One region of the Proteocatella sp. QWL-06 genome, then DNA from elsewhere that is predicted to be linked to it. Evidence: riboswitches for the same ligand, from Rfam matches in the RefSeq annotation. Region 1 holds a riboswitch; each other region holds the start of a gene.
What was found. Region 1 has a riboswitch for cobalamin ahead of AC4PGZ_RS00235 (energy-coupling factor ABC transporter permease). Riboswitches for the same ligand answer to the same signal wherever they lie in the genome.

Region 1 (9,893 bases):
ATACTGCTCGTGGTGCTTATGCAGGTGATGCAGTTCATCGGGATGAGGATAGCGGCAAAGACCGACAAGAGAGTAAGATAAGCAAAAAGAAAAACTAATGGAAACTGAAATATGATAACTGAAAATATAAATATGATAAAGATAAAGGAGAAACAATCATGAAAAAATTCAAAAAAACAGGTATAGCAGTACTTGCTGCAGCATTATCACTCACAGTTTTTGCAGGATGCCAGAGCAGCGACCAGGCGGCAGATACGCAGGAACCGGCGCAGGAAGCAAAGGGAAAGATAACCGTAGCGGCTTCTCCTGTGCCTCATGCAGAGATACTCTCACAGGTAAAGGAAACTCTTGCGGAGCAGGGATATGAGCTTGAGGTAGTGGAATTCACTGACTATGTTCAGCCAAACCTTGTAGTAGACGCAGGAGATGTGGATGCGAACTTCTTCCAGCACAAGCCGTACCTTGACGACTTCAACGCAGAGAAGGGAACAAAGCTGGTTCCTGTGGCAAGCGTTCACTTTGAGCCACTTGGAATCTACGCTGGAAAATCGACTGACCTTGCAAACATACCTGACGGAGCGGCGATTGCAGTTCCAAACGATACTACAAATGAAGCAAGAGCACTTCTTCTGCTTGAAGCAAACGGCCTTATAAAGATAAAAGAAGGCGCAGGACTTTCTGCAACTAAGAACGACATCGCAGAAAACCCTCACAACATCGAGATTGTCGAGCTCGAAGCGGCGCAGGTTTCAAGAGTAATAGGCGAGGTTGATTTCGTGGTACTGAACGGAAACTATGCTCTTGACGCAGGCCTCAGCGTATCAGATGCGGTTGCAAAGGAAGAGCAGGACTCAGAAGCGGCTCAGACTTATGCCAACATCCTTGTAGTAAAGGAAGGCAGCGAGGAGAGAGAAGACATCAAGGCGCTTGTGGAAGCGCTTAAGAGCGAGGCTGTGAAAACATACATCAGCGAGACTTACAAAGGCGCAGTTGTAGCTATAGACTAGGGAAAATTGTCCACCTGGAATCAATCAGAAAGATTGCCCGGGTGGACTTTCGATTTACAAACATCGATTAAGCAAAATGATGAAATGAACGGGGTTTGTTGGGGCAAAAAAAGTCCCTATTTACAATTTTACAAATAAATTCTATAATGTAAATATAACCTATAAGTTATATTTACGCAAAAGATGGTATTAAATGAATGAGAATCTGATACAGAAAATAGAGTATCCTGGCGAGTCCGAGATATACGGATATAAAGATTTTAATGCTGAATTGATGTCTATTGTCAAGAACAGCGGAAATCAAAAAGAAATCGCTCGCGACATGTTTCGATTTTTTGGATTTATGGAAGAAATGCCGAAACATGAACTTATATTAAATAAGCATTTCGAGAAACTTAAGGATACAAAGCACGATCTTTACTGTATCCGATTTTTAAAACAATTAAATCTACGAATCATTTTCATATTTATGGAAGATGGTGGTAGAAAAGTCCTGATTCATGCTTTCTTAGAAAAGAAAAAAAGCGATTATAAAATCGCTATTAAAAAATCCGAAGGCATAGTTGATAGATTGCAAGGAGGAGAATAAATGAAAACCATGGATATGAACTGGTTATTTGAAGGAATATCAAAAGAAGAGTTGGAACTCGACAAGCTTCTTTCAGATATATCGATAGCCATAATTAAAGAACGTTACGCTCTTGATATGAATCAAAAAGATTTTGCAAGTCATTTAGGTATTTCCCAACCTATGGTTTCAAAACTTGAAAGTCTTGAATATAATCCGAGTGTTAAGACGCTGTTTCAAATATGTAAAAAATTGAATCTTAAACTGGATATAAGCGTAACTAAAGTTGAGAACGCAACAAAATCCGTGCTGACAAGATTCGTAAATAAAAAAGAATATGATGTAGCGCTCACAAAAGATAGCGATGACAGACAAATTGGAATAGAAGCAGCATAAGGAGTGTATATGAACAGTATAAATAATATAATAGCTGATTTTCAGAATATAAAATCGAAAATAATATATTCTAAAATGGATTTTAGCAGTGAGATTGATATTGATAATACTACCAGTTATGATTATGCCATTGACTATGATGTTATCGATTCGAAATTAGAGCACCTGGAATATGAAGAAGTTTCCGTTGACTTTTATACCGGAGAAATAAAATTCTATCTAAAACTATACGAAATCTCAAATCAGAAATACAAAAGCCCTAGTTTTAAAAATATAAAGCCTTTTATCGAGGTGATATCAACAGGAACATTTGCGGGAAATGCAAATGTATTAGACAAGGATATGTTCGACCGTATGTTAGTTCAAAACGGCTTAACTTATCTCTCTCAATTCGTAAGAGTTCACCTTCTCGCAATAACATCAACTATAGGTATTTCAGGAAACTTCAGTTTACCTATGATTAATATAGTTCAGTTTATGCGAGAGAAAGATAAAGAAAAATCTAAAAATAGATAAAAGGAGCTATTTCGGCTTGTCACTTCATAAGTGACGAAACTATAATATATGTGTTGAGTAATAGAACTAAAATTTAGAACACTCCCTCCTGCTAAACTAAAGCGTAGAGTCAAGAGGGAGTGTTTTATAAAAAATTGAAATAAATCACTGTTACATTTTGTATCGTTTTCGCAATTTACAGCAGGGTTGTTCTCAATCATTAAATATAGTTTAATTTCCCCGAATTCGGGGGAATTGGAAAATCAGAAGACAGGGATGACTAAAGCTCCTGTATATTGTGGAGATAAATGCTGTTGATTGTGGAGATAAATGCTGTTGATATTGACGAAATTCTGAAAATATGAAATAATGAATAGTGGAACAAACAACTGAATATATGCAGAAATTGGTTGAGGAAGTCAGGTTCAAATCCTGCACAGTCTCGCTGCCGTGATAGAGGAGTGATACAGCATAATGCCACTGGGAAACTGGGAAGGCGCTGTACCGCGATGATGCTTAAGTCGGAACACGTACCTTTTCTGTTAACACACGCTCTACGATGAATAGAGGTTGTTAAAGTGATATGAATAATATGACCGCAAACGCCCTGGGACTCGATGAGACTCAGGGCTTTTTTGACAGGTTTTTATCAATTGAGCTTTAACCCTGCTTTTTCAATCGGATTACACACTTATTTTTGGAGAGAGAGGGACTTAAAATGAAGAAACAAAGAACTGGAAAGATTTTGCTGAGCGTAATGGCGCTCCTTGGGATGAACACTGTGTACTCGAGTGCGATGCACATAGCGGAGGGATTTCTGCCTTCCCCGATGTGGATAGTGCTGTGGTTTGCGATTTCGGCGCCTTTCGTGCTGTTTGGATTCAAGGCCATAAAGACAAAGATCGATGAGGTACCTAAGGCGAAGATACTGCTTGCGATGGCGGGGGCTTTTGTATTCATACTGTCTGCGCTCAAGATACCATCTCTTACAGGAAGCTGCTCTCATCCTACGGGTATCGCTCTTGGAGCTATACTGTTCGGGCCGTCTCCTATGGCTGTGATGGGACTCATAGTGCTGCTGTTTCAGGCGCTGCTTCTGGCTCACGGTGGAATAACCACACTTGGGGCGAACGTGTTCTCGATGGCTATAGTGGGCTCATTCGTGGCATACTATACATACAGATGGATGAAGTCTGCAGGAGCTTCTTCGGCGGTCAGCGTGTTCGTGGCGGCGTTTCTGTCTGATCTGCTGACATATGTGACGACTTCGGCTCAGCTGGCGCTTGCGTTCCCATCTGCGGACGGGGGGATAATGGCTTCGCTCGTGAAGTTCATGGGAGTTTTCGCGGTGACTCAGATCCCTATAGCTGTAGGGGAAGCAATCCTTACGGTAATAGTGTTCGGGATACTTGAGAAATACAGCTTTGCCGAGGTCAAGGCGCTTGAGGCCGGATCATATGAGGCGGCGCAGAAGAATGAAAAAGCTTCAGGAGCTTCTGCTTCGGAGAAGGAGGCAGGAAAAGCGGCGGCAGCTTCTGCAAAGAATCCGCTCTGGAAGAAGAACGTCATACTGCTTGTCGTATTTTTTGCGGTAGTGTTCGCGCCTCTTGCGATAAAGAGCGGCTCGGAGTTTGGCGGGGCTGATGGAATAGCGATGGACATAGTTACGGAGATAGATGAAAATTATGAGCCGAATTTTGAGCCTTTGTTCGAGCCGGCGAGCGTTGAGATAGAATCGCTGCTGTTCGCGCTTCAGGCGGCGCTTGGAGCTGGAGTAATCGGTTTTGGGCTGGGAAGGCTTACGAAGAAGGAGTGTTAGATATTGAGTGGAACTGACAGATATGCGTATGCCTCAAAGATGAGGGGCAGCGACCCGGTGACGAAGATATTCGTATCCCTGGGAGTAATGATCCTCTGCATAGCGCTTGATGATGCGGCTGTGAGCCTTGTGACGATATTTGCGACGAGCCTCTGCAGCATATGGCTTGGGGGGCACTCGGCGTCAGACATCTGGAGGATGTTTCGGATTCCCATGGGGTTCATACTGCTGGGCGTGATCACCGTGGCTGCGGGAAGGCACGAGCTTTCTTCGCAGCTGCTGGTGGGCTTTCAGATGGGGGAGCATCTCTATGGGATATCTCCTCAGGGAGCGCAGCAGGCAATCGCCATATCTGCCAAGTCTCTGGGAGTCATAGGGAGCGTCTATTTTCTCGTGATGAACACGCCGATGACGGACATCACGATGGCGCTTTCGAGGCTCCATGTGCCGGCGCTCTTCGTTGAGCTGCTGGAGCTGGTTTACAGGTTCATATTCATACTTGCGGATACCGCGGACAGGATAAGGACGGCGCAGAGCTCGAGGCTTGGGTACGTCGATATGAAGACTTCGTACAGATCCACTGCGGATCTGGTGTCGAGGGTTTTCGTGAGCTCTTTTCAAAGGGCGAATCATATATTCGATGCCCTGGAGAGCCGGGGCTACACCGGAGAGCTTAGGACTGTGGGATATGAATATGAGATAGATACAAGGATTACTTATGCGGCAATAGCTGTCGCCCTGCTCCAGGTCGGGGCATATTTGATTTAGGTGAGTGAGATTATGCAAAGCAGAAATATAATTGAGACCAGGGAGCTGCGTTACAGCTACGATGGAGGCGCGCTGGCTCTCGATGGTGTCAGCATCGGATTTGAAAGAGGAAGGACCACGGCTGTGCTCGGTGGAAACGGAGCGGGCAAGTCGACGCTGTTCCTCAACCTTAACGGGGTACTCAGGCCTCAGTCGGGGGAGATATATGTAGACGGAAAGAAGCTCGAGTATTCAAGAAAGAGCATCCTTGAGATGAGAAGGACGGTCGGGATAGTTTTTCAGGATCCTGACCATCAGCTTTTCTCGGCGGATGTTTACAGGGACATAAGCTTCGGGGCAGTCAATCTCGGGCTCCCTGAGGATGAGGTGAGGAGGCGCGTGGAGGATGCCATGGAAAAGACCGGGGTGTCCCATCTTGCGCAGAGACCAACACATGCCCTCAGCTATGGACAGAAGAAAAGAGTCGCGATAGCCGGGGTGCTCGTTATGGAGCCGGAGCTCATCATACTTGATGAACCTACTGCGGGACTCGATCCTCAGGGGGTGAGCGAGATAATGAAGCTGCTGAGCGACATAAGAGACCGCATGGGAATCTCGGTAGTCATCGCCACTCATGATATCGATATGGTGCCGCTCTACTGCGACCAGGTATATATAATGAACGGCGGCAGGGTAGTAGCGGGAGGAACCGTCAAGGAGATATTCTCAAATCCTGAAGCTATAAGGAGCAACAATCTGAGGCTCCCGAGGATAGAGCATCTGATGGAGATACTTAAGGAGCGGGACGGCCTGGACGTGGACAAATCCGCTGCCACGATAAGTGAAGCGAGGACAGAAATCCTCAGGGCAGTCGGGAGAGAAGCGTAGTATGGAAAATGTAGTTCAGGGACAAAAGAGCCTGAGAAGAGGCTATACCACAGGAAGCTGCAGCGCTGCAGCCACAAAGGCCGCGCTCCTCATGATGATGAGCGGCGAAAGATGCGAAACGGTCAGGATAGATACGCCAAAGGGCATAGAGCTTTCCCTCGAGGTATCGGATCAGGAGTATTCGCCATGCGAGGCGCTATGCAGCATAACAAAGGATGCCGGGGATGATCCGGATGCGACCCACGGCCTGCGCATATTCTCGAGAGTCAGCAGGAGCAGCGGCTCGGGCGGCCGGGAGAACACTGAACCGCTGGAGACCGCTGTACTTGCTGAAGCAGGCCCTCTTCCATATGAGGAGCAGCTGGAAATATCAGGAGTCACCGTTAATGTTCACATAACGGGCGGCAGAGGAGTAGGGGTGGTCACGAGAGGCGGCCTCAGCTGCGATGTCGGAAAGAGCGCCATAAACCCGGTTCCGAGAAGGATGATACTGAAATCTGTAAAGGATGTGCTCGAAAACATTGAGACTGAGCTTATCCCGGATTTTCTTCATATAGAGATAAGTGCTGAGAACGGAGAAGAGACTGCGAAAAAGACCTTCAACCCCAAGCTCGGGATCGTCGGAGGGATCTCCATACTCGGCACGAGCGGGATAGTGGAGCCTATGAGCGAGAAGGCTCTTGTGGACACCATAAGGACTGAGATAAAGCAGTTCGCGGAGCTCAATGGCTCAGGTTTTCCTGTACCACCGATGCTCGTATGCCCGGGTAACTACGGACAGGATTATGCGAGAGACGTGCTTGGCATAGACCTCGAGAGCGGAGTCAAGTGCTCCAACTATATCGGTGAGATGCTCGACTACAGCTGCTGGCTGGGGATACCGAAGATACTCCTTATAGGACATGCAGGAAAGCTCATAAAAATCGCGGCCAGCGTTATGAACACCCACTCCTCTTCTGCCGATGGAAGGCAGGAGGTAATCGCTTCACACGGGGCGATGCTGGGGATGGAGCCTTCAGCCGTAAGGGATATAATGAATGCGATATCTGCAGAGGAAATGACGGACATACTGAGAAATCAGGGCGAAGGATTTGCACAGAAGGTGTTTGACAGCATAGGAAATAAGATAAAGGAACATATAGATCACAGGACAAGAGGAAAGCTGCAGGTGGAGTTCATAGTCTTCACGAAGATCCACGGGACTCTCATAAAGAGCAGTGGCGCGGATCAGATGCTGAAGGACCTGAAGATGCACCAGCAGATTAATAGATTATAGATGAAAAAAAGCTTATTATAATGAAGGAGAAAAAATGGCAGGAACTTTATATGGAGTGGGCGTTGGCCCCGGAGATCCGAAGCTGCTGACGATTCAGGCAGTGGAGACGCTCAGAGCTGCGGACTGCATAGCGTATCCCATATCGGGAGGCGAGAATGTGGCGCTTGGAATAGTAAGGGAATATATTGAGGGCAAGGAGCTGGTTGCGTGCGACATGCCCATGACAAGAGACAGGGAGCTGCTTGAGGCAAGCCACGAGAGATGCGCGGAGCAGATGATAGCGCTGATGGAGCAGGGAAGGGACATAGCCTTCATAACGCTTGGGGATCCTTCGATATACAGCACGTACATATATGTGCACAAGAAGGTGCTGGCAAAGGGACACAGGGCTCAGCTCATAGCGGGCATACCGTCCTTCTGCGCGGTGGCGGCAAGGCTTAATGACTCGCTGTGCGAATCAAGGGAACCGCTTCTCATAGTCCCGGCTTCGTATGACGCGCTCGATGAGTGTCTGGATTTTCCGGCAAACAAGGTCTTCATGAAGTCAGGCAGGAGCATAGTTAGCCTGAGAGAGAGGCTGAGAGAGACCGGAAAGCTAAGGTCTGCGAGGATGGTTGAATGTGCTACGATGGAAAATGAGAGAGTCTATGATGACCTCGACGAGATGGATGAAAAATCGAGCTACTTCTCCATAGTGGTAGTTAAGGAAGACAATCAGGTGAAGGCAGCTGATACAGAAGCGCCAATACAGAGCTAATATAAAGGAGAGAATTATGATAAATTTTGTTGGAGCAGGTCCGGGAGCGGTGGATCTGATAACTGTAAGAGGAAAGCAGCTTCTGGAGCAGGCGGACATAATAATATACGCGGGCTCTCTGGTAAATCCGGGGCTGCTTGAATACGCAAGTCAGGGCTGTGAGATCCACAACAGCGCATCTATGACGCTTGAAGAGGTCATAGACGTGATGAAGAGAGGAGAGAGCGAAGGAAAGGCTGTCGTAAGGCTTCATACTGGAGATCCGAGCATCTACGGCGCTATAAGGGAGCAGATAGACATGCTTGAAGAACTCAAGATAGACTACAAGGTGTGTCCGGGAGTGAGCTCTTTCTGCGGGGCTGCGGCTGCACTTGGAGCGGAGTACACTCTTCCGGGAGTCAGCCAGAGCGTCATACTTACAAGGATGGAAGGCAGGACTCCGGTTCCGCCAAAGGAAGAGATATCGCTGATGGCAGCGCATCAGGCCACGATGGTCATATTCCTGAGCTCGGGAATGCTCGAGCAGCTGAGCGAGAGGCTCATCGAGGGCGGATACACGAAGGATACGAAGGCGGCCATAGTATACAAGGCTACATGGGATGACGAGAAGGTCGTGAGGACAACTGTAGGAAATCTCGCACAGGCAGCCAGAGAGCACAACATAAGCAAGACGGCGCTTATAACAGTGGGAGAATTCCTCGGAAACCAGTACGAGAGATCCCTGCTTTACGATCCGGGATTCACGCATGAATTCAGAGAAGCGAGCAGATAAATGAAGCAGGCAGACAGGTTGAAGCGAAGCTCAGGCGGGTTAAGGATTTATGTTATGGCATTTACCGCAGCGGGGCTGAAAACGGCAGAGCGGCTGAGCGGAATATTCTCGCAGTGGCAGGATGCTGAGGCGAGGTTCTTTGCGCCGGCAAGGATAATGGAAGCTGAGGACGATCTTGAAGCTTCGGCTGCAGCAAGAGCATCAGGCGAGCCTGCGGAGCCTTCAGCATTTTCGAGCTCCAGCCTTGCGGAATTCACTTCCCTCGCATTTGCCGAGGCCGATCACATAATATACATCGGCGCGGCAGGGATTGCGGTCAGGGCTATAGCTCCTAATATTAAATCCAAGGACACAGATCCCGGAGTCATAGTCATGGATGAAAAGGCAGCTTACGTCATACCGATTCTTTCGGGTCACATAGGCGGCGCAAATGCGCTGGCTCTGGATCTGGCAAGAGAGCTCGGAGCTCAGGCGGTAATAACCACGGCAACGGATGTCAACGGCGTTATTGCCATAGATTCGTGGGCGACAGAAAACTGCATGAAGATAGATCGGATAGGGAATATAAAGCACATATCCTCGGCGGTGCTTGAAAACCGCAGGATTAAATTATATACTCAGTGCAGAGGGAAATTTGCAGTGCTGAAATCAGAGGAGCTGAAAGCACTGTATGAAGGATTTGAAGCTGCAGACTCGCTGGACTCTTCAAATCCATCTGAATCATCTGGCTCGGATGTGCCTCTAGTTGTTATAACGGACTCGCACTCCCTGATTGAGGATGTGAGGAAGAGGTTTCCAGAGGCGCTCGTGCTCATACCATGCGTGACATTCGCAGGCATGGGCTGCAGGAAGGATATAGACTTTTTGCCGGCCAAGGAGCTTTTTGATCAGGCGCTCACGGAGCTTGATCTCGATGTCAGGGCGATAAGGAGCCTTAACTCGGTAGACCTCAAGAAGGACGAAAAGGCGTTGCTGATGCTTGCAGAAAAGTATGGCATAGAATTCAATACCTTTTCAGCTGAAGAACTTATGGAGGCGGAGCTGTACACTGACGCCGAGATGTCTCATTCGGAGCTCGTGAGCAGGGTTGCAGGAGCCGGAAACGTGTGCGAGAGGGCAGCCGTGATGGGAGCCGCGATGGGCGCCACTGGATCGGAATTCGGCATAT
Region 2 (9,893 bases), 680 kb from region 1:
TGCCAAGAGCTATAATGGGAGACATGAGAGAGCTTATCTGCCCAGACAAAAAAGTAGTAAAATAATAGACATTACACTGGTAACGCGTTGCTTATGGTAACGCGTTACTGTTATGAAGCGGTTTTGAGAAAAAAATAACATTTAAATGGTGAATATTATTAAGATGTTGTTAAAGAAAGAGGGAAAAGAAATGGTTAAAAAAGGTGAGTGGGTAATAATTCACAGAAACATTCTGACACCTGAGCAGAGAGCTCCACAGGTACCAGATGATACAAAAAAAGTGCCACTTGAAATGTGGGTTAAGGGATACTTAAACAGTGATGCGCAGATCGGTGACGAAGTTGAGATAACTACAAGAACAAAGAGAGTAGAAAAAGGAACTCTTCTTGAAGTTAATCCATACTACAAGCATGACTTTGGAAAATTCGTACCAGAGCTTAACATAATGAGCGAACAGGTAAGAGACCTGCTTTTTGGAGGTGACAAGTAATGAACAGAGATAACAGCTATAGCGCAGTAATCGCCAGAAAACCGGAAATAATGAAGGCATCAGTAGGAATAGACTACAGCATCTTCGAAAGCGGATCTATCGGATTCGACTATGAGAGAATGATGAAAGAGACAGGATACACACTTGCTGAAATGCAGGACATCCAGTACTCAACAGGAGTAGGCAACACTCCGATACTTGAGCTCAGAAACCTTACAGCACTTGCAAGAAAACTGGCACCAGAAGGAAAAGGCGCAAGAATATTCATAAAAGACGAAGCATCAAATCCATCAGGATCATTCAAGGCAAGAAGAGCGGCAAACGCAGTATACCACGCTAAAAAGCTTGGTTACAAGGGAGTTATAGCAGCAACAAGCGGAAACTACGGTGCAGCAGTTGCTTCTCAGGCAGCGATGCAGGGACTTAAATGCATAGTTGTTCAGGAATGCTATGATTCAAAAGGCGTAGGCCAGCCTGAGATAATAGAGAAGGCAAGAAAATGCGAGGCTCTTGGAGCAGAAGTAGTTCAGCTTTCAGTAGGACCAGAGCTTTTCTACAAATTCCTTCTTCTTCTTGAAGAAACAGGATACTTCAACGCATCTCTTTACACACCATTCGGAATAGCAGGAGTTGAGACTCTTGGATACGAAATCGCAATGCAGTGCAGAGAGAAATACGGCAAGGATCCGGACGTAGTAGTTTGTACAAACGCAGGTGGAGGAAACCTTACAGGAACAGCAAGAGGACTTATAAAGGCAGGAGCAGAGTCTCAGATAGTAGCAGCCAGCGTAAACCTTAAAGGACTTCACATGGCATCAGACGAGCAGTTCAACAAAAAGTCATTCACAACAGGACACACAGGATTTGGAATACCATTTACAACATGGCCAGACAGATCAGACGTTCCAAGATCAGCAGCAAGACCAATGAGATACATGGACAGATATGTTACAGTGACTCAGGGATCAGTATTCTACATGACAGAAGCACTTGCAAGCCTTGAAGGACTTGAAAAAGGACCAGCAGGAAACACAGCGCTTGCAGCAGCATTCGCACTTGCTCAGGAAATGGATCAGGATCAGATGATACTTGTTCAGGAGACAGAGTACACAGGAGCAGGAAAACACATCCAGCCACAGCTTGCATTCGCAAAAGAAAATGGCATCGAAGTAGTGTTTGGAGATCCATCGGATGAGGTTCCAGGAAAGAACATAGTACTTCCTGCACACCCATCGATGATAAGAGTAAAAGACAGCGACATGGCAAAGCTCAGAAAATCACTTATAAAGAATGCGCTTGAAATGACAGGCAAAGTTCCAACGGACGAAGATATTGAGTTCCTTGCAAAAGAAACAAAATCAGATGTAGAATTTGTTAAAAACGCTATAAGCGAACTACAGAAATAGTCAGTTAAAACAGGAGGAGATATATAAATGAAAAGAGCAGACGATTTCGCTCAAAGAAGAGCACATCTTGCAGATCTTAGCGATCAGGAATTATACGAAAAATTCTGGGCACTTGCATCAGAAATAGCAGATCCACTACTTGAGCTTGGACACAAGAACACAAGTCCATCAATCGAGAGATCAGTACTTCTGAGAATGGGATTCTCATCAATCGAAGCAAAAGCTATAGTTGATGGAGTAATAGACAGAGGACTTATGGGCAAGGGAGCAGGAAACGTAGTTTACAAGCTTGCCAAAGCTCAGAACATAGGAATAAGAGAAGCAGGAGTTGCGCTGGCTGAAGGAAAGCTCTGGTCAGAAGCGGCGGCACTATTCAAAGGAGGTAACAAATAATGTCAGAGATGAAATTAGTTCCTAATGAGAAAATAAATGTAGAGAATATACTCAAAGACCTCGAGTCATACAGACCAAAAAGAAGAGGCTGGACATGGAGAGAATCAAGCAAGGGCGAAAAGCTTGGACCATTCGTATTCAATGACTGTTCAAAACCTCTTAAAAACAGCGTGCCACTTCCATCAGCAAAATACTTCGACAATATAGATCCTCAACCAATGCCTGTTATAACAACAGAAATAGCATCAGGAAGATTTGAAGACGATATAAGACGTATGAGAATGGCTGCATGGCATGGAGCTGACCACATAATGGTTATCAGAACAGCTGGCCAGTCACACTTTGACGGACTTATCGAGGGAACTCCTCAGGGAATCGGCGGAGTGCCAATAACAAGAAAACAGGTAAGAGCACAGAGAAAAGCTCTTGACATGATAGAAGAAGAAGTAGGACGTCCAATCAACTACCATTCATATGTATCAGGAGTTGCAGGACCAGAGGTTGCTGTAATGTTCGCTGAAGAAGGAATCAACGGAGCTCACCAGGATCCTCAGTACAACGTTCTTTACAGAAACATCAACATGATCAGATCATTCGTTGACGCATGTGAGTCAAAGAAAGTAATGACATGGGCTGACATAGCGCAGATAGACGGAGCGCACAACGCGAACGCGACAGCAAGAGAAGCATGGAAAGTAATGCCAGAGCTTATGGTTCAGCATGCACTTAACTCAATATTCTCTGCAAAAGTAGGAATGAAGAAGTCAAACATCTGTCTTTCAACAGTTCCTCCAACAGCTCCTCCAGCACCGAACATGTACCTTGACCTTCCTTATGCAGTAGCACTGAGAGAGATCTTCAAGGAGTACAGAATGAGAGCTCAGATGAATACAAAATACATGGATTCATCAACAAGAGAAGCTACAGTAACACACGTTCTCAACCTTCTTACATCAAAGCTTACAAGCGCAGACATCCAGTCAACTATAACACCGGACGAGGGAAGAAACGTTCCATGGCATATAAACAACATCGAAGCATGTGACACTGCAAAGCAGGCACTTGTTGGTATGGATGGCCTTATGGAAATGATCGAGCTCAAGAAAGACGGAGTATTAAGAGACACAGTAAGAGAGATCAAAGAAAGAGCAGTGCTTTTCCTTGAAGAGATCAAAGAAGCTGGCGGATTCTTCCACGCAGTTGAGCAGGGATTCTTCGTTGACTCAGGAAACTACCCAGAGAGAAACGGTGACGGAATCGCAAGACAGATCGAAGGCGGAGTAGGAGCAGGAACAGTTTACGAGAGAGACGAAGACTACATGGCTCCGGTAACTGCACACTTTGGATACAACAACGTTGCGCAGTACGATCCAGCAGCAGTAGAAAACCCATCATCACTTATAGGCGGATGTACTTTCGAAGACCCGGACAAGATAATCTACATCGACGAGCTTGATGAAACAGACAACGTAAACGTGAGAATGGAAGAGACAAAAGAGCTTAGAAACTCATCACTTGTAAAGCCGGAAGTTGAGTGGATGGGAGACGGAATCGTTCTTCTTACTATGTTCCTTCCTGCTTCAAAGAGAGTTGCAGAGTTCGCTGGACTTGAAATAGCTAAAAAACTCAACCTTGAAGATCCTGAAGTAATCTCAAGAGAGATCATGCAGGAAGCTGAAGGAACAAGAATCGAAATCAAGGGAAGAGTAGGATTCACAATAGATGTAAACACACTTGTAATCCCACCAGAGCCAGAAGTGCTTTCAGACGCAGAGATAAGAGCAGAGATCGAAGCTCAGCCGATGAAGATAGTTTGTGGAACAGTTGGAGAAGACGAGCATTCAGTTGGACTTAGAGAAGTAATCGACATCAAGCACGGCGGAATCGAGAAATACGGTATCGAGGTTCATTACCTTGGAACATCAGTACCAGTTGAAAAGCTTGTTGACGCTGCGATAGAGCTTAACGCTGACGCAATACTTGCTTCTACTATAATCTCTCATGACGACATCCACTACAAGAACATGAAGAGAATCCATGAGCTTGCAGTAGAAAAAGGAATAAGAGACAAGGTTATGATAGCAGCAGGTGGAACTCAGGTAACTCCTGAAATAGCTGTTCAAAACGGAGTTGACGCAGGATTCGGAAGAGGATCAAAAGGAGTTAACGTTGCAACGTTCCTTGTTAAGAAGAGAAAAGAAATGAAAGAAGGTAAATAATGAAAGTTGACGTATTAGTTGCCGAAATCGGTTCAACTACTACGGTTGTCAATGCTTTCAATGATATAGCTACCCCTGACCCGAAATTCATAGGTCAGGGGCAAGCTCCAACATCTGTATTAGATGGAGACGTAAGAATAGGGCTAAAGGGAGCGATTGACGACCTGGCAATGAATCTCGGTACAGACAAGATAGAATATGATGAAATGCTGGCAACCTCAAGTGCTGCCGGCGGTCTTAAGATGACGGTACATGGACTGGTTTTTGACATGACAGCCAGAGCAGCCAAAGAAGCAGCCCTTGGAGCCGGAGCAATAATCCATCAGGTAACAGCAGGAAGACTGAGAAGATCAGACCTCAAGAAAATACAGGAAATAAAACCAAACATAATCCTTATAGCAGGAGGAGTGGACTACGGAGAGAGAGACACCGCAATCTACAATGCCGAGCTCATAAGCGAGCTTGGACTGGACATTCCGATAATATACGCAGGAAACATCGAAAACAAAGAAGAAATAAAGCTTATATTTGAAGAAGCCCACAAAAGCACGAGACTCTATGTTGTAGACAACGTATATCCAAAGATAGACGAGCTCAACGTAGAGCCGACAAGAAAAGTAATCCAGGATGCATTCGAGGATCACATAATACACGCCCCTGGAATGGAGCATGTAAGAGACATGGTAAACGGCCCTATAATCCCGACGCCTGGCGCGGTAATGGAGTGCGCAAAGCTTCTTTATGAATACATCGGAGACCTGATCGTGCTTGACGTTGGAGGCGCTACCACAGACCTTCACTCAGTGACAAAGGGATCCGAAGAAATCGAGAGAATCCAGGTAAGCCCTGAACCGCTTGCAAAAAGAACAGTTGAAGGAGACCTTGGAGTATATGTCAACATGCCGAACATCGTAGAGGTGCTTGGAAAAGACAATCTGAGGGAAGAACTTCAGATAGACATCGACAGGGTAATGGCAGAGTACAAGGCAATACCAAAGAACCCTGATGAGATAAAGTTTGTAGAGAGGCTTACTCTCGAGGCTGTAATAAAAGCAGTTGAAAGACACGCAGGAAAGATCAGATATGTATACGGACCATCAGGAAGAAACACCCTTGCAGAAGGAAAAGACCTTTCACAGGTAAAATACATCATAGGAACCGGCGGAGCGCTTACAAGACTTCCAAACAGGGTAGACATAATGAAGCACATAGCAAGACACAATGACAGCGGATTGCTTCTGTTCCCAAATACCGATGCGCAGATACTCGTAGAGAATGACTATATAATGGCATCGCTCGGAGTGCTTTCAAAGAGGCACGAAAAAGCTGCTATGAAGCTGCTTGCGAAAAGTCTGGGGATAGAAATGCCAGAAAAGAAAAGGAGCGAACAATAAATGTATCCAAGATTGGTAATAGACCTGGAAAAAGTAAAAAACAATGTTCGTGTGATGAGAGAGCTTACAGACAGAGGAAACTGTGAACTCGGACTCGTTACAAAATCTTTCTGTGCAGATCCTGAAATCGTAAAGGCAATAGACAGCGTAGGCATAGACTTTTTTGCAGATGCAAGGATTCAGAATCTGGAATCATACAAAGAAATCAAGACCCCAAAAATGCTTCTTCGTCTTCCACAGCACTGTGAGATCGAAAAAGTAGTCAGCTTTGCCGACATGAGCCTCAACTCAGAGCTCAGCACGATAAAGCTTCTCGATCAGGAAGCCGCAAAGCAGGGCAAGACTCACAAGGTAGTGCTCATGATAGATCTTGGAGACCTCAGAGAAGGAATCTTCTTCAAGGACGAAGATATAATAATGAGCACGGTTGAAGAAATCCTCAAGCTGAAGAACATAAAGCTCCATGGAGTAGGTGTAAACCTCACATGCTACGGAGCCGTTATTCCAAAGCAGGACAATCTTTCAACGCTTGTTGAGATAGCAGGAAAAATCGAATCAAGATTCAACATAAAGCTCGACATGATTTCAGGAGGAAACTCAAGCTCCATATACCTCATAGACAAGGAAGGACTACCTGAAGGAATAAACAGCCTTAGGGTAGGCGAGGCCTTCATACTCGGAAACGAGACTGCCTATGGAGAAAGAGTCGAGGGAACCTTCGACGATGCGATAACCTTTGAGGCTCAGATAATAGAGCTCAAGGAAAAGCCGACGCTCCCAATAGGAGAAATCGGACTTGACGCATTCGGACAGAAGCCATTCTATGAAGACAAGGGCATAGCCAAAAGAGCTATACTGGCAGTCGGCAAGCAGGATACAGACATAGAAAGTATGACAGCGCTCGACCCGGACATATATATCTTTGGTGCAAGCTCAGACCACATGATAATGGACATGACAAACTCAAAAATCGACTACAAGGTAGGAGATACAGTAAGATTCAAACTCGGATACGGAGCACTCCTCAAGCTTTCAACAAGCAAGTATATATCAAGAGTGTACGTATAATCCCCTATAATCCTGTAATATAGCCCCGGAACGCTCAATCCGGGGTGAAATAAATATAAATTAATTATTTTATTAAACAAGTTATTTGACAGAAACTTTAATAAGGGTGTATAATAGTACATATTAAAAGAAAAATTAAAAATATATATATTCAATTGGTCGACAACAGTCGATAAAAGGGAATCGGGTGCAAAGCCCGGACAGACCTGCTGCCGTAATAAGCGAGCTTTTTGCAAGGCATAGCCAACCACTGGGAAACTGGGAAGGTGCAAACAGCGTTAGAGCTTAGAGTCGGAATACCTGCCATTTGAATTGCGTAAGAATACTTCACAGGGAACTGAGGTGCGCAGAAAACTTATAATCGGGTAACCAATGATAATTGGTTTTATTTTTACTTATCTGGTATTAGGGACTCTGACTTCACTATGTGGATTCAGAGTTTTTTTATGCCATAAAAAAAGGAGGAAAATATGAAAAAATTGAAAACTGCATTTTTGCTTATAATGTCAATTATAATTATGATGTCATCATATTCGAATTCTCTGGCTTATACCAGAAGTGACCTGAATTCAAAAATAAGCACAACATCTGCAGTTATATTGAAAACTGTTTCAAAACCGGAGGTGTCTTCTCTTGGAGGAGAGTGGGTAATTTTGGGTCTTTCCAGAGGTGAAATTAAAGTTCCTGAAAAGTATTATGAAAACTATTATAAGAATGTAGAAAGCGCAGTAAAATCTAAAAAAGGTGTTCTGCACGATAAAAAATACACAGAATATTCAAGAGTTATATTGGCTCTTACAGCCATAGGAAAAGATCCTTCTGATGTATCGGGATACAATCTTCTTGAAAAACTTGCAGATTTTGAAAAAGTAACTCTGCAGGGAATAAATGGACCTGTATTTGCGCTTCTTGCTCTTGATAGTGGCGCATATGAAATGCCATTTAACAAATCGGCAAAGACGAATGCGACACGAGAACTTTATCTTGACTATATACTGAAAAAACAGCTTTCAGATGGGGGATTTGCTCTTTCAGGCAATACAGCAGATCCAGATATTACAGCAATGGCACTGCAGGCGCTGGCAAAATATCAGGAAAGAAAAGACGTCAAAATGGCAACTCAGAAGGCTCTAAGCTGCCTGTCAAAAATTCAGAAGTCCGATGGAGGTTTTGAAAGCTGGGGCAGCGTGAACCTTGAAAGCAGTACCCAGGTTCTGACAGCACTTTGTGAACTTGGGATATCAGATAAGGACAGGCGTTTTATTAAAAATGGAAAAACTGTTGCTGATAATGTGCTTTCATATTATACAAAAAATGGATTCCTCCATGTAAGGAATGGCAAAGGGAATACCCTTATGGCAACAGAACAGGCTTTTTATTCGCTTGTTGGGCTTCAACGAGTATTGGATTCAAAAACATCGCTTTACAGAATGAATGAGAAGGGAACAAAATGAAAAAAAAATATTTAAAAATAATATTAATGGTTCTTATAGTTTCAATATCTTTGATATTTACATCTGGATGTTCAAATAATGACATATCAGAAGAAAGTGCAATCAAAACGGAAGACAGCATAAGCACTGAAGAACAAAATCATTCTCTCAAAGAAGCGACTTCAGATGGAAAAGATATAGATGAAGCTCCTGTAACAGAAAGCCGTGAAAAAGATGACATTGTTCCTGAAACAGCTCCAGAAGCTAAAACTGAAAAGAAGGATGTGAACAGCGAATCGTCAGCTCAGGGACCTCCGCCAGTAGAGCCACAGGAAGCAATAATAGAAGAAAGGGTTCTTCATTGTGTCATATCTATAGAATGCAGTACGATACTGAACAATATGGAGGTATTAGATCCTGACAAAGTTGAACTTGTGCCAGAAGACGGTGTTATAATGCCTGCACAGAAAATTAGCTTTAATGAAGGAGAATCAGTATTTGACGTTCTTCAGAGAGCTACACGAGAAAACAAGATTCACATGGAATTTGAAGATACGCCTGTATATAATTCAGCATATATAGAAGGCATTCATAATCTTTATGAGTTTGACTGTGGAGAGCTTTCCGGGTGGATGTACAAGGTTAATGGCTGGTTTCCTAATTATGGCTGCAGCAGATATCAGCTAAGTGATGGGGATGTTATCGAGTGGGTATACACCTGTGACCTGGGAAGAGATGTTGGAAGTGAGGTATCGGAATAAATATGGCAGATGAATTTTCAAGATTCCATCCCGCAGTAATTATAACTTACTTCGTTTTTGTAATAGGATTCTCCATGTTTCTCATGCATCCTGTATGCCTTGCAATCTCAATGTTAACAGGAATCTCATATTCCGTTATTTTGAACGGGGAAAAAAATGTAAGGTTAAATCTGAGATTCATGCTACCTGTTATGATTGTGACATCACTTATAAACCCGGCTTTCAATCACGAAGGTGCAACGATACTTACGTACCTGAGTAACGGAAATCCTATCACGCTGGAATCGATAACCTATGGGATGGCGTCAGCTGCGATGCTGATATCTGTCATAACATGGTTTTCGTGCTATAACGCAGTTATGACATCAGATAAATTCGTATATATATTCGGCAGAATAATACCTTCTCTGTCCTTGATATTTTCCATGGTGCTTAGATTCGTACCAAGATTCAGGGCACAGATAAAAGAAATAGCGCTTTCTCAAAGATGCACAGGCAAAGATGTGTCATATGGAAGGATAACAGAGAGGATTAGAAATGCCATAATGATTATATCAGTTATGGTCACATGGTCACTTGAAAATTCGATAGAAACTTCGGATTCGATGAAATCAAGAGGGTATGGGCTCAAAGGAAGAACTGCCTTTTCTATATTCAAGTTTGACACAAGAGATTTAGTCGTACTTATGAACATACTTTTTTTTTCAGGAACAACAATCATATTTACAG
Region 3 (9,893 bases), 690 kb from region 1:
CTCTCTGCTTTTTCTCTTGCGCCTTCGACATTGTCGAGGATCCATTTTATCTTGGTCGCAGAAAAATAGGCATCTATCACGAGCCCTGTATTCTGCCTTACGTAGTCCTCAAATCCATCTGTCTGCTTGAGGCTGTCGCATATGGACGCGGTACGCCTGCACTGCCACACTATGGCATTGTGCACTGGCCTTCCCGTGTTTTTATCCCATATTATGGTCGTCTCTCTCTGGTTTGTTATCCCTATAGCCGCTACGTCCTCAGGGCTTATATTCTTTTTTGCCATTGCCTCCTGAAGGACTCCGTACTGCGTCGCCCAGATTTCCATAGGGTCATGCTCCACCCAGCCCTCTTTTGGATAGATCTGGGTGAACTCCTTCTGGCTGGTTGATATTATGTTCTGATCATGATCGAATATTATCGCGCGGGAGCTTGTTGTCCCCTGATCAAGTGCCACTATATATTTCATATACACTCTCCTGTATAATCATTTCGTTATGTACTATTTTAACATATATGATGATTTTTTAAAATGAAATATAAAAAAAGAAAAGACACCTGGGTTATGATTCCTGTGCCTTTTCAAATCATTCTGAACTTATTTTTTATTACATACTATTTAAGAGTCTGTGCAACATATCTCTGAATTATCGCTGATACCTCGGCTCTTGTTGTAGTGTCCTCAAGATTGAGGGAGCCTTCGCTCTTTCCGACAAGTATCCCTCTGCTCACGCAGTAATCAACCGCTGATTCGCTTGATGCCGCCTCTCCTGAATATATGGCGTAGCTGTATATCATCTCTGCAAGCATCTGTCTTGTGACCTTAGTGCCTGGATTGAAGTTTTTTTCATCCGCAGATACTATTGAGTTCTGCTTTGCCCACTGCGCTGCATGTGAATAGTATGCCGCTGGATTTACGTCTGCATAGTTTTCTCCGTCAGACTGTCTTTCATCATCAAATCTGTGGAGCAGTGTAACGAGCATAGCCCTGTTCATTTCTGAATCCGGCGAGAACTGGTTTTCTGCCGTTCCTCTGAGTATGCCTCTTGCGGATGCAAACTCTATGGCAGATGCTCCCCAGTGACCGTCTGTGTCTGTAAAAGATTTTTCATTCTGCATCGATGCAACTGTTGCTGAACCGAAAAGCACAGCCTTTATCTGTTTTCCATCTGCTGCTGATTTCATCAGCATCTTCTTTGATGAATCCGGCATTATCTGGACTGCCACTGTTGAATCTGTGGTTTCATTGTCAAGCGGAAGTACTGCAGTGAATCCTGCTGTGAGGTCTGTCAGTACATTAAGTCCTAATCTTATTTCAAAATCCGTTCCTTCTTTTTTGTTCTTTTTAACCGTAAGCGTCACCGTATTTGCTTTTTGACCGGCGAGCTCCCTTAGGACATCATTTGCAAGCACGATATCCCCAAGCTGTGTTTTTATCCTGAGTACAGCTTTTTCTGATGCTGCTATCTTTTCTGCTGAGGCTTTTTCAAGAATCACTGACATGGACTCTACAGCTTCGCTGCTCTTTGTCTCTGGTTCTATTACAAGATGAGTGAGATTCTTTTCCTGGCTCTGCTTCAGCATGCTTTCTACCTGAGCCTTGTCTATCTCAGCTATGGCTTCGCCTTTGGTAACTTTGGCCTGTGGTCTTATTACTGTACTTTTCAAATCATCAATGTCCGAAGATACGGAAGACCCTCCGCCGCCTCCCCACGATGAGTTGTCCTGACCAAGATCTTCCCCAAGGTTTTTTGTATATCTCCACTGAACGTTTTCTCCACCATTTAACTTAAACGAGCTTGATCCGTAGCTTGGATATACTCCGTCAACGCAATACATCCATCCACTGTTTTGTCCGTGATCAAATTCTCCGTCTCCATCTATCGATTTTACATATACGCTGCCATATGAAGAATTATTTTCATATGTCATAGAAATTCCCCTTTTTTCTATCTCCCTCTTTGTTACGTCCCATACCGAATCGCCATTTTCAATTTCAACTGTTACGGGATTTATAACATAGCCTTTGTTTATGGTTTTTTTATCTACTGAAATAGTTACAGTTTTCCTTGTTGTATCTTCATTGTTTCCACCCGGTTCTGTAGACTGTTTATCCAGAGTAAATGCGACAAAATCAGTAAAGTGCTTTGTTTTGATTACAAGATCTGTTCCCCTGTCAAATGCATACTCTGTCTTAGAAACTCCCGCTGAATCATCTGCAACTTTTTCTATCATATGCATCCCTGAATTGTCAATATACGCAGCATTTTTCCCTGCCATATCAGCAAATACAATTTCAACATAATTACTGAATTGAATTTTTTCCGATGCTCCAAAGCTGAAAACCTCTTCAATTTTAACTGACTTGATTTTTTCATCTGTTTTCTCAAGCAATTCTTTTAAATCATTCTGTATTACTGACTTTTCAGAGTCTGTCCTGGTTCCAAATATTTCCAAGTTCCCAGGTTCTTTTTCTACCGTTGTTCCTTCTGGAATCTCGAGTTTATGCTTTCCTTTTGATGCCTTTATTTCCGATATTTCGCCTTCTTTGTCTAATTTAATTGAAATCACACTCTGAGTATATGCAGGTATTGCAATTTCAACGCTACTATTTCCATCTACTACTACTTCATAATTTTTGTCCTCATCCGCAGGTATAGTAACCTTTCCATCTTCCATCCCTGGTCTTTCAATTGTTTTTTCTTCCAGAGCTTCTAAAGACTCCTTTAGCTTTTTAGAAACTCTTTCAATTTCACCCTGCTTTGATACTTGGCTTGATGAAATTATTATTGCCTCATCATATATTGACTTCATTGCACTCCAGGATGATAAAGTATATTTTTTCATATCCTTTGAATCTGCAATTTTAATCTGTTCATTCAGCTCAGTCTTATCAATAGTAAACTGAACATCAGACATATCATATAGGCCGCTTTTACCGTTAACGAATCGATCATATGCCACAAGTGCATATGTACATTGGTCTGTGGCCATGCTGTTTGCTTTAGTGTCCTTAAGAGAGTGCTTGAAGCCTCCTCCCTCAACATAATATTTCAGGATGCCATCTAAGAGAGTCTTTCCATCCTTGACAAATCCGTTGTTTTCATGCAGCGGATCTTTTCCAATTTCGCAAAGAGCTACAAGCACCTGAGCTGCACTTTCTGGATTTGAAGTTCCCCAGCTTTTGTAATCCCCATCTGCTTCCTGCAGATTTCCAAGAACAGCCAAAGCTCTGTCAACAGAAGCTACTACTTCTTTGTCTCCAGCCCTGTAATATGGAGCCAATGCCTGTATTGCCATAGCGCTTATATCAGGATCCGCTTTGCTTCCATACAATGTCCAGCCTCCACCTGCTACCTCTTTTTCAAGGATGTAATCAATCATCATTTCCTTACTGTTTTGAATGGATACACCTTGAACTGTCGGTATCTGATAACCATAGCTGTTAAGCGCAATCAGTGTAAATACCGGTCCATTTATTCCCTGTTTTTTTACATAGTCATAGTCTGACATTTTCTGAAGAAAATTCACATCGCCTACATTTTCGATATCCTTGGCTAAAGACGTAAATGACAGAATTACTCTTGCATAGTCTGTTGCATTCTTCAGTTCTGCTGTTTGAGATTCTACATTTTGCAAATATGAATCAACATATTCTCTGCTTAATGGATATTCACCTCTTGCCATGGTAAGCATCGACCATTCATCAAAAAGAGAAGGTTGCTGTTTGTTAGTAAAAATATATTCTATAGATTCGTCAAGTGCAGCTTTGTATCTTTCTTCAATCCCCTGCGCAGGCTCATTTACTCTTATAATGCAGTATGGCCTTGTGAGGATCCTTCTTCCTGTTTTTTCATCCTTTTTTTCTGCTGATATTGAATATATTCCGCTTTTTGCAAAACTCAATGAGGCATTTCCATTCTGATCCGTCTTTACCAGGCTTCCTTCTACTTCATGCGGAATGTCGTTAATCAGTATACTTGCGCCTTCGATTTTTCCCGAATCAGTTTCATTTGTATACATATTGAAGAAGTTTCCGCTGAGGTTCAATGTTATCTGCTCATTTATATCGATATCTGCTGATTCACTGTCAAACCACGAAAACCAGTTTTTCATATAATCTTCTGTAAAGAATACCGTAACAGAATCATTCTTATTTATATGGTAGTCTCCTACTCCTTCGCTTACAAACTGGTTATTTACATAATACATCCAGCCATCATAATAGCTTGTACTGTATGTCTTAAGTCCATCTATCATGGATATATAGCTTCCTCCACCATGACTTATCCCATTTTTTGAATCTGTACAGTCTATTCCCGTATTTTCAAGTGCATAAATTATCGCATGAATTGGTTTTGGCTCTGTAAATTTTGTACTTATCCCATATTTGCTTAAATCCAGACTTGTTATGGAAGTCATGGCAGATGGAGCAATTGTTCTGTTATTTGCTTCTACTCTTACTTTTACCGCAAATGATGCTACATCAATATTGAAGCTCTTAATCATTTCAGGACGATTTTTCATCATTCCGGTAAGAATCACAGTACCTGATTTTATAGCTCTTACTTCTCCTGTATTTGAATCTATGCTCAGTACATCTTCAGGAGTTGCAGACCAGGTTATTCCCGAGGCAGAAAAATCAACTGCTTCGCCTCTATAGACTGCTGATAGCTGCGCTTTTTCTCCAAGTTCAAGATTCGTTTTATCAATTTCCAGTTTCAATTCTTCATCGTAGACAGTTTCATCTTTTGTATAAGTTACATCTACTAAAGTATCTTCCTGCATTTTGAAGCTGTAGCTGTATTCAAGCTCTTTATACTGTATTTCTGATTTTCTGTCAATTCCGTTTATCATAAATGTGTCGATTTTTTGCCCGACAGGAGGCAGTATGGTTACTTTTACCTGAGTATTTATGCCTATGTCTCCATATTCTGAGCTACTTAGTCCAGACCCATTCAATGTCAGTTTTTTAGTCCCTGCAAAAGGATACACGAATTGTAATGTATTTTCTTTTTCGAGCTTTATTATAACAGGCTCTGGCGTGCTATATCCAGGTATCTCTTCTGCTTCAATCTTATATTCACTTCCAATTTTGAAATAATTATCTGAAAGTTCTTTTACGAAATTATAATCCTTATAGTTATTTGAAGGTGTTTTATAATCCTGCAACATCCTTCCACTACCATCTATGAGTTTTCCATCCTGTACTGTTTTGATTTCCTTCCCTGTTATAACAACTGGATCTTTTAATTCTTTGCCTTCCTCTGAAACATAAGTTAAAGTCACTGAAGCAGGATTCACTATTCCCTGTGTGTTTTCCTCTGTAACATAATCATTACTTGTATATATTTTTGTGAATTTCTGAACACCGTCCGCCTGTTTTGTGTTGCTTCTCCAAAAAGTTCGATTGCTTTTTACAGGCAGATCATTCACCGAATCAGGGATTTCAATTTCATCAATTGCATTGAATGTAAATGCACAAGATCCAATTTTTTTGAGATTTTCAGGAAGTATTATGCTTCCTATATTATTATTCTTAAATGCATTTGAGCCTATTGATTCCAGACTTGAGGGCAGTTCAATATCGCTAATCAGATTTTCCTCAAAGGCATCATCTCCTATGCTTACGAGGTTTTTCGAGAGAGTTATTGATGAAATCTTATTTCCCCAGAAGGTACGCTTCCTGATTTCAGTTACAGAATCCGGGATTATAAGATCCTCTATGAGGTTTCCCTGAAAAGCCCATTCATCAATATATTCCAGTCCTTCTGGAAATTGAACGCTCTTTATTTTTGTTTTTATTTTACCCCCGTAGCTCGAAAAGTAAAATGCCTTTACTCCTATCCCCTTTACCTTTACTCCATCTATGGTTTCTGGTATCACAATACTTTCAGGCGGTTCTCCCCCCTTGTATCCTGTGATTACTCCATTTTCCGAATCAAATTCATAAGGAATTTCTTCAGACACGTCCTGTATATTCATCTCTACTGCAGGTACACTTCCTGTCGTTGTTTCTGCTGAAAATTCAAAACCGCTTATAACAGAGTCCCTTAAAGAGTCCTCCTCATAAACCACTGACTCCTGATCAGGCATATTTTGAATATCATCTGTTTCAGCAAAACCCATATTTGTGAATAACATTATTGCCGTAATGCATACTGCGGTAAGTCTTTTAAATGTTTTTTTCATGATTTCCTCCTTCATTTTGGTTATATGTCAAGCCTTTTGTCATAAAAGGCCAAAGCATTGGTAAGAGATATTGCTATGTACGCTGCTATGTTTTTCTGCAAAAAAATACCTTGATCTCAAAAATAATGAAATCAAAGCATTTTTAACAGATATCTTAAATCGTGGACATCACAAAAAGATGCCTCAACATAACAAAATAATCTGCGTACTTCAATTCCCTGTGAAGTTTTTTTGACGCGAACAACTTGGCAGGTATTCCGACTTAAAGCTCAAATGCTGTTTTGCTCCTTCCCAGTTTCCCAGTGGATGGCTTTCGCCTTGCAAACAACTCGCTTATCACGGCAGCAGGTCTGTCTGAGATTTTCACTCAGTTCCCTATTATCACTTATGATGACCAATTGTTAATATATATTTAATTCTGTAATTCAAAATTTATTTAATTTGCTTCTATTTAAGAGTATGTGCAACGTATCTCTGAATTATCGCTGATACCTCGGCTCTTGTTGTAGTGTCCCCAAGATTGAGGGAGCCTTCGCTCTTTCCGACAAGTATCCCTCTGCTCACGCAGTAATCAACCGCTGATTCGCTTGATGCCGCCTCTCCTGAATATACGGCGTAGCTGTATATCATCTCTGCAAGCATCTGTCTTGTGACCTTAGTGCCTGGATTGAAGTTCTTTTCATCCGCAGATACTATTGAGTTCTGCTTTGCCCACTGCGCTGCATGTGAATAGTATGCCGCTGGATTTACGTCTGCATAGTTTTCTCCGTCAGACTGTCTTTCATCATCAAATCTGTGGAGCAGTGTAACGAGCATAGCCCTGTTCATTTCTGAATCCGGCGAGAACTGGTTTTCTGCCGTTCCTCTGAGTATGCCTCTTGCGGATGCAAACTCTATGGCAGATGCTCCCCAGTGACCGTCTGTGTCTGTAAAAGATTTTTCATTCTGCATCGATGCAACTGTTGCTGAACCGAAAAGCACAGCCTTTATCTGTTTTCCATCTGCTGCTGATTTCATCAGCATCTTCTTTGATGAATCCGGCATTATCTGGACTGCCACTGTTGAATCTGTGGTTTCATTGTCAAGCGGAAGTACTGCAGTGAATCCTGCTGTGAGGTCTGTCAGTACATTAAGTCCTAATCTTATTTCAAAATCCGTTCCTTCTTTTTTGTTCTTTTTAACCGTAAGCGTCACCGTATTTGCTTTTTGACCGGCGAGCTCCCTTAGGACATCATTTGCAAGCACGATATCCCCAAGCTGTGTTTTTATCCTGAGTACAGCTTTTTCTGATGCTGCTATCTTTTCTGCTGAGGCTTTTTCAAGAATCACTGACATGGACTCTACAGCTTCGCTGCTCTTTGTCTCTGGTTCTATTACAAGATGAGTGAGATTCTTTTCCTGGCTCTGCTTCAGCATGCTTTCTACCTGAGCCTTGTCTATCTCAGCTATGGCTTCGCCTTTGGTAACTTTGGCCTGTGGATTGACTGTCAGACTTGAGTCATCTCCGACCGTTCCTGTCACATCGACTCCGGATCCTCCCCATGATGAGTTGTCCTGGCCGATATCCTCGCCAAGGTTTTTGGTGTATCTCCACTGCACGGTTTCTCCACCTGTAAGAATATGCTGTCCTGCCGGTCTTGTTACAGCTACTCCGTTTACCAGATACATCCACCCGCTTTTTGCTCCATGATCAAATTCCCCATCTTCAGCTATGGATTTTATATATATGCTGTCACTGCTTCCTGATGTTTCATAAGAGATTCCCTCTTTATCGAGTATTCTCCTTGTAGCATTCCATACTGTATCGCCGCTGTTTATCTTTACATCCGTAGCATTCAGTACATACCCTTTGCCTATTGATTTTTTATCAATTGAAATAGTTACCGTTTTGTCACCACTAATTATATCTTCTCCGCTGCCCTGAGATGGTTCTCCACCAGGGTCTGATGGTACGCTGTAAGGACTTAGCTCGGTGTCAGACATGTCATAAAGACTGTTTTTGTCATTTTTAAACCTGTCATATGCTGAAAGCGCATACGCAGCCTGAATTGTTGCACCACTGTTTATTTCCTGATCTGCAAGTGCATACTTGAACCCGCCGCTTTCTGTCTGATACTTTAGGATTCCATCTATCAGTGACGATCCATCCTTTATAAATCCAGATTTAGTATCTAAGGGATCCATGCCGATTTCACAGAGTGCAACAAGGACCTGTGCAGTAGTCATTGAGTTTAGGGTTCCCCAGCTTTCATAATCACCATCCTGTTTCTGAAGCTCAGAAAGTTTTGGAAGCGCATCGTTTACAGCTGATACTACCTCTGTATCACCAGCTCTGTAATATGGTGCCAGAGCCTGGATTACCATTGCAGTGGTATCGACATCAATTTCTGTCGACCATGACCATCCTCCGGAATCGAGCTCCTGGCTGAGGATGTAGTCTACCATCTTCTGCTCCGTATTTTGATTTGCAATACCATTTTGCACAGGAATAGCATAATCATGGCTGTTCATAGCCATGAGCGCATTTATATGCCCATATATTCCAGACTTTGACACTTCATCATAATCCGCAAGCTCCTGAAGCAGGTTATTGCCTGCAAAATCCTCTGCGTCTTTGCCTGTTGATGTGAGTGCAATTATTATTCTTACATAATCGCCTATGCTAACTGATGATTCATTTGAGCTGATTTTGCTGTACACGTCATTATAATAGGCGTTCATGCTTTCTGATTCCGGCTTGTTGTTCGCTCTTGAAAGTGTCATTAACTGCCACTCATCGCCATATCTGAACTCAGTTTTTGAACTTTCAATATAACCTATGGCTCTTTCAAGAGACGGCCTGTAGCCTGTCATTATCTTTACCGGCTGGGTCCATTCACTCACGCCCCCGCCTTCAAGTGCTTCCGGCTTTGGAAGTATGCTTAGTTCCCCATCCTTGGGTTTTCCCGAAAAAACAAGCTCTGCTGCCTGGCTGCTCTTTAATGTTATATCCTTGATTGTGAGGTTTGTAGTGCCTACTTGTATGTCCCAGTTTTCAGCTTCTGTTGCCTGCTCTGTGAATCTGTCGCCGGTAAGCGTCACATTAACCTTGAATTCCTGCTTTACTGCATCTGTTTCTGTGCTGCTGCCAAAGTTTGCGCTGCCGCTGTAATAGAACCTCAGAAAGTCTCCCGGCTTCATTATATAAGCACTTGCGCCCACCCAGGGAGAATCTCCGTTTACCTGATACATCCAGCCATCCCAGCCTCCGAAATATCCAGCATCCTGACTATCTATCGAAGTCACATAGTCTCCATATGAACTCGACTGTATGTTATAGGGTACCGACCTTTTATCAAGCTCCTGCTTAAGAAAATCAAGCGCAGAAGTATTCTCCTGGAAATCTGTTTCATATGATTCTACTATATTCTTCTTGATAGATTCTATCCCATCTACCTGGATGGTCATCACTGAAGGGGTAGTCGTTAATGTGTCTATGTCCGGAAGTGATATTTCCTGCTGGCTCTGTGCCAGATTGCCTTCCTGATAAGAATCTCCTGATTCGGCATATCCTGTGCCTGTGCCTGTAATCATCATAGCCATGACAAGAAGCGTGGATATGATATTTTTCAATCTCTTTTTCATTTTTCCTCCTGTTTAAAATCAACTTTCAATCAATCCATATTTTTGTTTAATCCTGTCCAGTTTTTCAAGCATAGGCTCT

Region 2: it holds a riboswitch for cobalamin, as region 1 does, so the genes downstream of both, AC4PGZ_RS03465 (prenyltransferase/squalene oxidase repeat-containing protein) here and AC4PGZ_RS00235 (energy-coupling factor ABC transporter permease) in region 1, are expected to answer to the same signal.
Region 3: it holds a riboswitch for cobalamin, as region 1 does, so the genes downstream of both, AC4PGZ_RS03490 (leucine-rich repeat protein) here and AC4PGZ_RS00235 (energy-coupling factor ABC transporter permease) in region 1, are expected to answer to the same signal.

The regions. Positions count from the first base shown of each region.
Region 1 covers NZ_CM178755.1:37,324-47,216, forward strand. The annotation lists gene AC4PGZ_RS00210 (methionine ABC transporter permease) at 1-81, shown strand, start outside; gene AC4PGZ_RS00215 (MetQ/NlpA family ABC transporter substrate-binding protein) at 159-1,007, shown strand; gene AC4PGZ_RS00220 (hypothetical protein) at 1,201-1,596, shown strand; gene AC4PGZ_RS00225 (helix-turn-helix transcriptional regulator) at 1,597-1,971, shown strand; gene AC4PGZ_RS00230 (hypothetical protein) at 1,981-2,487, shown strand; cobalamin riboswitch at 2,857-3,017, shown strand; gene AC4PGZ_RS00235 (energy-coupling factor ABC transporter permease) at 3,185-4,285, shown strand; gene cbiQ (cobalt ECF transporter T component CbiQ) at 4,325-5,053, shown strand; gene AC4PGZ_RS00245 (ATP-binding cassette domain-containing protein) at 5,066-5,920, shown strand; gene cbiD (cobalt-precorrin-5B (C(1))-methyltransferase CbiD) at 5,922-7,196, shown strand; gene cobI (precorrin-2 C(20)-methyltransferase) at 7,231-7,953, shown strand; gene cobM (precorrin-4 C(11)-methyltransferase) at 7,970-8,725, shown strand; gene AC4PGZ_RS00265 (cobalt-precorrin 5A hydrolase) at 8,726-9,893, shown strand, end outside.
Region 2 covers NZ_CM178755.1:718,851-728,743, forward strand. The annotation lists gene ord (2,4-diaminopentanoate dehydrogenase) at 1-65, shown strand, start outside; gene ortA (2-amino-4-oxopentanoate thiolase subunit OrtA) at 191-490, shown strand; gene ortB (2-amino-4-oxopentanoate thiolase subunit OrtB) at 490-1,896, shown strand; gene AC4PGZ_RS03445 (ornithine aminomutase subunit alpha) at 1,924-2,289, shown strand; gene oraE (D-ornithine 4,5-aminomutase subunit OraE) at 2,298-4,508, shown strand; gene AC4PGZ_RS03455 (GlmL-related ornithine degradation protein) at 4,508-5,902, shown strand; gene orr (ornithine racemase Orr) at 5,903-6,970, shown strand; cobalamin riboswitch at 7,110-7,292, shown strand; gene AC4PGZ_RS03465 (prenyltransferase/squalene oxidase repeat-containing protein) at 7,441-8,424, shown strand; gene AC4PGZ_RS03470 (DUF4430 domain-containing protein) at 8,421-9,164, shown strand; gene AC4PGZ_RS03475 (energy-coupling factor transporter transmembrane component T) at 9,167-9,893, shown strand, end outside.
Region 3 covers NZ_CM178755.1:731,333-741,225, reverse strand. The annotation lists gene glpK (glycerol kinase GlpK) at 1-467, opposite strand, end outside; gene AC4PGZ_RS03490 (leucine-rich repeat protein) at 614-6,190, opposite strand; cobalamin riboswitch at 6,421-6,604, opposite strand; gene AC4PGZ_RS03485 (DUF4430 domain-containing protein) at 6,638-9,814, opposite strand; gene AC4PGZ_RS03480 (ATP-binding cassette domain-containing protein) at 9,833-9,893, opposite strand, start outside.